Regions from separate parts of the Pseudomonas imrae genome, predicted to be linked through region 1. Evidence: riboswitches for the same ligand, from Rfam matches in the RefSeq annotation. Region 1 holds a riboswitch; the other holds the start of a gene.
What was found. Region 1 has a riboswitch for cobalamin ahead of cobW (cobalamin biosynthesis protein CobW). Riboswitches for the same ligand answer to the same signal wherever they lie in the genome.
Positions count from the first base shown of each region.

Region 1 (4,411 bases):
CCATCCAGCTCCGGCAAGGCGATGTGCATCGCCAGGTCACGGGGCCCAAGACCTTGCTCGCTGGCTTGCCAACCGGGTTGGTTGTCCTGGGCGCAAATCGCCTGAATCACTGGAACATTGCGGCGAAACGGGCGCAAGTGCGGGGCTTCGGGGCTGGACTGGGCAAAACCGGTGGTATTGAGGATTACCGCGGCACCAGCCTCATCCAGCGTGTCCTCCACCACTGCAAGGCAGCCGGGCTCTTTCAGGCTGGCCACGGCGATTGGCAATGGATTAAGCCCCGCAGCCTGCAGGCGCTGGCAAAACACATCGATAAAACCGGTATTGGCTGCCTGCAAATGCGAGCGGTAGAACAGCACCGCAGCGACTGGCCGGCCAGGTTGCCAGACTGCTTGCCAATCGGTGAGTTCGGCATGGGCTGTGTGCGGATGATAAATCGCCGTTCGCGGCAGGGATTGCGGCTCGCTCCAGGGATAATCGCGACCCAATTGGCCAGTTGCCAGGCAATTGTAGAAATTCAACGCGTTACCCAGGCCACCCTGGCGCAAGAACTGCCACAAGCGATCACGGGTCTCAATGCCGACGGTACTCAGGCTGCTGAGTTCCGGGTCGGGCCGATCATCTCCGGGCACCAGAATCAGTTGCACGCCCTGCTCTGCCAACTCTGCCAAGCGCTGAATGCCATAGCGCCAATAGCCGATGCCGCCATGCAACGAAATCAGGATCACCTTGGCGTGCCGCAGCACCTCATCGAAATACAGGTCAACGGAGGCATGGTTCTGCACCTGCATCGGGTTGGCCAGGCGCAGGCTCGGGTAGTCCTCGGGCAACTGCCGTGCGGCTTCGGCCAGCAGCGCCAGGCTCGAGTCGCCGCTGCACAGGATCACCAGGTCGGCAGGGGTTTGCCCAAGGTCGGCGATGTTGTCATCGGCAACGAAGCCGCCGGGCTGGGTCCTGAGCAGGTGCATGGGTCAGACGCTTAGGGCAGCGCGCAGTTGCGCTTCGAGACCCGCAGCATCCAGCTCCTGACCGATCAGCACCAGGCGCGTGATACGCGCTTCATCGGCACTCCAGGCGCGGTCGAAATGCTTGTCGAAACGCGTGCCAACCCCCTGGATCAGCAGGCGCATCGGTTTGCCGGGGATCGCGGCGAAACCTTTGACACGCAGGATGCCGTGTTGCACCACCAATTGCGTCAGGGCATCGAGCAGCAAGGCTTCGTCGGCCTGGGGCAAGTCGATGGAAATCGAGTCGAAGGCGTCGTGATCATGATCTTCTTCACCTTCGTGATGACTATCGTGATGGCTGTGGCGGGCGTCGATATGTTCTTCAGAACCGGCGCCAAGGCCGATCAAGACATCCAGGGGCAGCCGACCGCTACTGGCTTCGATGACTTTTACCGCTGGCGGCAGCTCTTGCGCCACTTCCAGGCGCACCTGGGCCAGGTCCTCGGGGCTGATCAAATCGGTTTTGTTGAGAATCACCAGATCTGCGCTGGCCAATTGGTCGGCAAACAACTCGTGCAGTGGCGACTCATGGTCCAGGTTCGGGTCCAGCTTGCGCTGGGCATCGACCTGATCCGGGAACGCCGCAAAAGTGCCAGCGGCGACTGCCGGGCTGTCAACCACGGTGATCACCGCGTCAACCGTGCAGGCGCTGCGAATCTCAGGCCATTGGAAAGCCTGGACCAGAGGTTTTGGCAGGGCCAGGCCCGAGGTTTCGATCAGGATATGGTCGAGGTCGCCACGTCGTGCCACCAATTCACGCATGACCGGAAAGAACTCTTCCTGGACGGTGCAACACAGGCAGCCATTGGCCAACTCGTAGACCCGACCGCTGGCCTCCTCTTCGGTACAGCCGATGGAGCACTGCTTGAGGATTTCGCCGTCGATGCCCAGTTCGCCGAATTCATTGACGATGACCGCGATGCGGCGGCCTTGCGCATTATCCAGCATGTGGCGCAGCAAGGTGGTTTTGCCCGAACCGAGGAAACCGGTGACGATGGTAACGGGGAGTTTGGCCAGTGTTTTCATCGAATGCCCTTAAATGCCCTTAAGGGCGGGCGTACGGGACGACTGGCCCTGCGGCGCGGCGCAAGGGCAGATTTCGTCACCGGATCACCCCGCCCGGTTGAAATGGAAAATCAGTTGCGAGGCAGGTCTCCTGGCTTGGGGCTTGCCGGCCTTTGAACCGGCGCTGACTGCGCCTTCCCGCCGTTTTTTGGCAGTGGCGTGGCAGTCAGAAAAACCCTTTACAGTTGCGGGGGCAGCCGCGGCATTGACCGCGTTCCCTTCTTAGCTTCGACCTGGGCCGAAGAACCTCGAAGGTGCAAGGCTACAGGGGCTCGGTCAATTTGACTACCGTCACTGGACCATGCTCTCCTACACATCTTGTTTCGGGTGCCCTTCACAGGGTGAAACGGGAAACCGGTAAATCCTGGGCTTTTTTCAAAGCCCGCGACCAGTCCGGTGCTGCCCCCGCAACGGTAAGCGAGTGAAGCGTCAGATCCACTGTGCCAGCGGCATGGGAAGGTGACGCTTGTCGGGATAACTCTTTCAAGAGCCCCCTCGCAAGCCCGGAGACCGGCCCGATCATTCCAATAACAAACCCGCGGTGGGCGGGCGCTGTTCTGAACCCTGCGTGCCCTGCTCGCGGGGTTTGCATGCGCTCGTTTCACCCTGTCACTCGAAAGGGACGCGCCATGTCGATCACCAGCAGCACCTCGCACACCGCCAGCAGCAGCACCACCTTGAGCCAACGCCTGAGCGCCGCCATTGGTGCGTCGATCCTCGGTGTGTGCCTGGTGTACTTCGCCGGGTTCTCCCATATCGAGGCCGTTCATAACGCTGCCCACGATACGCGCCACAGCGCTGCCTTCCCGTGCCATTGAGACCTGCCGACATGATTAAGCGAATCGCTCAAACTGCCGGTTTTACCGGCCTGCTGGCCGCGTTGTTGCTGACTTTGCTACAAAGCTTGTGGGTCGCCCCGCTGATAATCCAGGCGGAATCCTTCGAGAGCGCCCCGGCCACCACCGAGATGCATGAGCACGCCGCAGACGCTGGCGCCCACAGCCACGACGCCGAAGCCTGGGCCCCGGAAGACGGCTGGCAACGCGTGCTGTCCACCACCGGCGGCAATCTGGTGGTCGCCGTGGGCTTTGCACTGATGCTCGCCGGCCTCTACACCCTGCGCGCGCCGACCCGTACGGCCCAGGGCCTGCTCTGGGGCCTGGCCGGCTACGCCACGTTTGTGTTGGCACCGACCCTGGGCCTGCCGCCAGAGTTGCCCGGCACGGCTGCTGCGGACCTGGCGCAACGGCAAATCTGGTGGATCAGCACTGCGGCGTCTACTGCCGCCGGTATCGCGCTGATCGTGTTTGGTCGCAATTGGCTGCTGAAACTCCTTGGTGTGGCGATTCTGGCAGTCCCCCATGTAATTGGTGCACCGCAACCACTGGTGCATTCGATGCTGGCTCCCGAAGCCCTGGAGACCCAGTTCAAGATCGCATCGCAGCTGACCAACGTGGTGTTCTGGCTGGCCCTGGGGCTGATCAGCGCCTGGCTGTTTCGACGCAACCGCGACGACCAGTATTCGGTATGACAACGGACAACACGGTGCCGACCCTGGTGGTCGGCCTGGGTTGCCAACGCGACTGCGCGGCCGACACGATGCTCGCACTGTTTCACGCAGCCTTGGTTGCCGGGGGTATAGATCCCTGGCGTATCACCGCGCTTGCCAGCATCGATCACAAGCGTAATGAGCCGGGGCTGCTTGCACTGGCCAACGCTCTGCAACTGCCCTTGCAGTTCTTCAGCGCCGAACAACTGGCCGCTTACGAACCCCGCTTGAGCCACCGGTCGGCACTCGCATTTGCCCATACCGGCTGCTACGGGGTCGCAGAAAGTGCTGCCCTGGCCCTGGCCGAACACTTGTCCCAGAGCCCTGCTCGGCTGCTGATCACCCGGCAAAAAAACTCACAGGCAACCTTTGCCTTGGCGTGTGCCAGCTGAACGCCCGATAATCCCTTCCTTGATCATGAGCAATCTTCATCTGCGACCTTGCTCGCGCGCTTTTCCACAGGAATCCATCCATGACCGTCTTCTTCATTGGTGCGGGCCCCGGCGACCCCGAACTGATTACCGTCAAAGGCCAACGACTGATCCGCAGTTGCCCGGTAATCATCTACGCCGGTTCCCTGGTACCTGCCGCTGTACTGGAGGGGCATCAGGCGGCGCAGGTGATCAACAGCGCCGAGCTGCACCTGGAACAGATCATTGAATTGATCAAAAGCGCGCATGAAAAAGGCCACGATGTGGCGCGAGTGCATTCCGGCGACCCAAGCTTGTATGGCGCTATTGGCGAGCAGATCCGTCACTTGCGCGAGTTGGGGATTCCCTTCCAGATCATT
Region 1 is NZ_CP110853.2:2,425,103-2,429,513, reverse strand. It holds gene cobN (cobaltochelatase subunit CobN) at 1-968, opposite strand, end outside; gene cobW (cobalamin biosynthesis protein CobW) at 972-2,033, opposite strand; cobalamin riboswitch at 2,136-2,338, opposite strand; cobalamin riboswitch at 2,381-2,606, shown strand; gene OQ460_RS10870 (CbtB domain-containing protein) at 2,702-2,890, shown strand; gene OQ460_RS10865 (CbtA family protein) at 2,902-3,603, shown strand; gene OQ460_RS10860 (cobalamin biosynthesis protein) at 3,600-4,013, shown strand; gene cobM (precorrin-4 C(11)-methyltransferase) at 4,094-4,411, shown strand, end outside.

Region 2 (4,411 bases), 1.4 Mb from region 1:
GCAATGGCACGGTACACAGCCTCGCGATCGGCTGGCGGGAAGGCATTGTCAGTCATGGCGTCAGGCAACCCCGGGATCAGGCGCGAACAGCGCCGCAACCGCTTGCGGGTTGGACGGGAAGTAAAAATGCACATACGAGGCCGTCATCCGTCCATCGCGATACACCGCCTCGGCGCCACGCCCGCCATTCGGGCTCAGGCCTCGTGCAATCGGCTGGAACTCGGTACTGGTCAGTGAGTGATGATAGGTATGCCCGCGAAGCACGCCTTCCGGCAGTTCGACAATTTGCAAGGCCAGGGCGGCCAGGCGCTTTTGCATCACCGCATCACCAGGAAGCAGGCCCAGCAGCCCGGCGCGATTGCCGTCGACGTCAGTCAGCGAGTCGAGTAAATAGAGCATCCCACCACACTCGGCCAACAGCGGCTTGCCAGCGGTGTGATGGCTGCGGATCGCGGCGAGCATCGAGGTATTTTCCGACAAGGCCTGGTGATGCAGTTCCGGATAGCCGCCGGGCAGATAAAGGCTGTCGGCTTCTGGCAGGCGGCAATCATGGATCGGCGAGAAGAAAACCAGCTCGGCCCCCATGGCACGCAGCAGGTCAAGGCTGGCGCCATAGGTAAAGGCGAACGCTTCGTCACGCGCCACGGCAATCCGCACGCCGGCCAGCAACGGCTCGGCCGTGGTCACCTCGGGTGCGGCAAACTCCACCGGCGGTGGCAGCGCGACCTCGCAACTGCCGCCCAAAGCCGTGGCAGCCGCATCCAGGCGCAGGTCCAGGTCATTCAACTCGCTGGCTTGCACCAGGCCCAGGTGACGACTGGGCAGTTCGATGCCCGTCTCGCGGGACAGCGCACCGTACCAACGCAAACCTTCTGTCAGGCTGCCTTCCAGCAATTGCGCATGACGCAGGGTGCCCACCCGGTTGGCCAATACGCCGGCGAAAGGCAGGTCCGGTTGATAACGTGCCAGCCCCAGCGCCAGGGCGCCAAAGGTCTGGGCCATGGCAGTACCGTCGATCACCGCCAGTACAGGCACACCAAAATGCCGCGCCAGATCAGCACTGGACGGCGTGCCGTCAAACAGCCCCATGACACCTTCAATGAGGATCAGGTCAGCCTCCCCCGCTGCTTCCCACAACAGGCGGCGACTCTCCTGCTCACCCACCATCCACATATCCAATTGATACACCGGCGCCCCACTGGCGCGCTCATGGATCATGGGGTCGAGAAAGTCCGGGCCGCACTTGAACACCCGGACCTTGCGCCCCAGGTTACGGTGCAAGCGGGCCAGGGCGGCCGTGACGGTGGTCTTGCCCTGGCCGGAGGCCGGCGCAGCGATCAGCACCGCCGGACAATGTCGCGGCTGATTCAAAGTTCGATGCCCTTCTGTGCCTTGATCCCGGCCTGGAACGCATGCTTGAGCATGCCCATTTCAGTGACCGTGTCGGCCAGTTCAATCAGCTGCGGCTTGGCACCACGGCCGGTAACCAGCACGTGTTGCATCGGCGGGCGGGCTTGTAGGTCGCTGAGTACTTGATCCAGGTCGAGGTAGCCGTGCTTGAGGGCAATATTCAGCTCATCCAGTACGACCAGGCCAACGCTGGGGTCCTGCAACATTTCCCGGGACACCTGCCAGGCAGCTTCGGCGGCGGCGATATCTCGCTGGCGGTCCTGGGTTTCCCAGGTAAAGCCTTCGCCCATCACGTGGAAACGCACCTGCTCGGGAAAGCGGCGGAAGAACAACTCTTCACCGGTGCTGTTGCGGCCCTTGATGAACTGCACCACACCGCACTGCATGCCGTGCCCCATGGCACGCGCCAGCATGCCAAACGCCGAGCTACTCTTGCCTTTGCCATTGCCAGTCAGCACCAGCAGCAATCCGCACTCGTTGGGGGAGTTGGCAATACGTTCGTCGATCAGCGCTTTTTTGCGCAGCATGCGCGCCAGATGGCGTTCGTCACGATCAGGGGATTCAGTCATGGCAGCTCTCCGTTGGGGCTGGGCAAAAACGGCAGGCAGGAAAAAGACACAGGTGAAGCCAAGCATCGCCCACCGTGATGCTGTTGGATGAATCAGGCCGGTCTCCGGGCTCATGAGTGGCGTGTTCGTCGAGGAGCACTGTCCGACGATGCGCCTTCCCGTATCGCACGCGATACAGTGGCATAAGCAGCGTCTTGACTCATTTACCGTTGCGGGGGCAGCGCCGGGATTGTGGCTGCACTGTGTACAAGTGCGCTCACTCACCGGCTTCCCTGTTTCACTCTGTCGACTTGATCGCCACAGAGCACCTGAAACAAGCGGCGAAGGTTAGTGGGTTGGGGATGGAGCGTCAATTAAAGCCGGCCATGCACTTGAACCATCCCGCTGCCTCGAGCCTCTATGACTACACATATGAGGAGAAAACCATGCACAAGACCCGAATCGCCCTGCTGGTCATGGCGGCAGGCGCCCTTGCCGCCTGTGGTGAAAGCTCAACCTTGCAAGTGTCCGACGGCACCGGGCCGTCGCCCAAACTGCCAGAACCGAATAAAACCCTGATTCCTACCGTCAACATCGCCCCCGCAATTGGCTGGCCCGACGGTATCAAGCCGACAGCCGCACCCGGCACCCAGGTCGCGGCATTTGCCGAAGGCCTGGATCACCCTCGCTGGCTATACGTGCTGCCCAATGGCGACGTGCTGGTAGCAGAAACCAACGCCCCGCCCAAACCGGACGATTCCAAAGGCATCCGTGGCTGGGTCATGGAGAAAGTCATGGGCCGCGCCGGTGCCGGGGTACCCAGCCCGAACCGCATCACACTGTTGCGCGATGCCGACCATGACGGCGTGGCGGAAACCCGTACGGTATTCCTGGAAAACCTCAACTCACCATTCGGCATGACCCTGGTGGGTAATGATCTGTACATCGCCGACTCGGATAAGCTGCTGCGCTTTCCTTACCAGCCAGGCGAAACCTCCATCACCGCACCTGAAACCAAGGTCGTCGATCTGCCGGGTGGCCCCTTGAACCATCACTGGACGAAAAACGTGATTGCCAGCAAAGACGGCAGCAAGTTGTACGTCAGCGTCGGCTCCAACAGCAACGTCGGGGAAAACGGCCTGAAAGCAGAACAAGGTCGTGCAGCGATTTGGGAAGTGGATCGGGCCAGCGGTAAACACCGGATCTTCGCATCCGGCCTGCGCAACCCCAACGGCATGGCATGGGAGCCACAAAGCGGCAAGCTATGGACGGCAGTCAACGAGCGCGACGAAATCGGCAGCGACCTGGTGCCGGACTACATTACGTCAGTCAAGGATGGCGGCTTCTATGGCTGGCCCTTCAGTTATTACGGCCAGCATGTGGATGTGCGCGTAGAACCGCAGGATCCGGATCTAGTAGCCAAGGCTATCGCCCCGGATTACGCCATGGGACCGCATACAGCTTCACTGGGCCTGACATTCGCCGAGGGCACCACGCTGCCGGCGCGTTTGAGCAACGGTGCGTTTGTCGGTCAGCACGGCTCGTGGAACCGCAAACCCCATAGCGGCTACAAGGTAGTTTTTGTACCGTTTGAAGGAGGCATGCCGAAAGGACAACCAGTGGATGTGCTGACCGGTTTCCTCAATAGTGACGAAAAAGCCATGGGCCGACCGGTAGGCGTGGTGATCGACCGACAAGGGGCCTTGCTGGTAGCCGACGACGTAGGCAATAAGGTTTGGCGGGTATCAGCCGTTCAGTAGAAGGGGGCGTTGCGAGATTTTAGCGGCGAGCTGCAGGCGGAACGACAAAACTACTTGCAGCTTGCCGCTTGATACTTACAGCTGCCTTCAAGGATTCCTCGCCAGGTGTTCGGCCGGCAACACGCGCTTGGCGCTCAAGTAAGCATTCTGCCAATAGGTCTTGGACAGGGTATCGAGCTTCACCGTGCCACCCGTTTGCGGTGCGTGGACAAAACGCCCTTCGCCGACGTAAATCCCGGCATGGCTGACCTGCGAACCACCACCGGTGGCGAAGAACAGCAGATCTCCGGTTTGCAAGGCGTCCTCACTGACGTTCTGCGCACGCATCACAATCAGTTCACGAGTAGTTCGCGGCAGGGAAATACCAGCGGCATCGCGGTAGACAAAACCAATCAGGCCACTGCAATCAAAACCCGAATCAGGCGTATTGCCGCCCCAGCGATAAGGCGTTCCTACCAAACCCAGGGCGCGAAACAACACGTCTTCGGCCACTGGCGAGAAGCTCTGGGTGGAATAGTTGAATACCGGCTTTGGCTTGACGGCCACAGGCGCAAGTTGCGGGCGACTTGCACAGGCGCTGAGCAGCGCGGCGCAAACGAGAAGAATTAGGCGGGCCGAGGTCGACATGGGCAAAACAATCCTGATCTGGATGTGGCTTTCGCTGCCGAAGGCTGAAATCAGAACGCGCAAGCA
Region 2 is NZ_CP110853.2:3,830,371-3,834,781, forward strand. It holds gene bluB (5,6-dimethylbenzimidazole synthase) at 1-56, opposite strand, end outside; gene OQ460_RS17320 (cobyrinate a,c-diamide synthase) at 61-1,371, opposite strand; gene cobO (cob(I)yrinic acid a,c-diamide adenosyltransferase) at 1,368-1,979, opposite strand; cobalamin riboswitch at 2,057-2,306, opposite strand; gene OQ460_RS17330 (PQQ-dependent sugar dehydrogenase) at 2,405-3,718, shown strand; gene OQ460_RS17335 (C40 family peptidase) at 3,806-4,345, opposite strand.
Region 2: linked by a shared signal. The riboswitch ahead of cobO (cob(I)yrinic acid a,c-diamide adenosyltransferase) and the one ahead of cobW (cobalamin biosynthesis protein CobW) in region 1 are both predicted to bind cobalamin.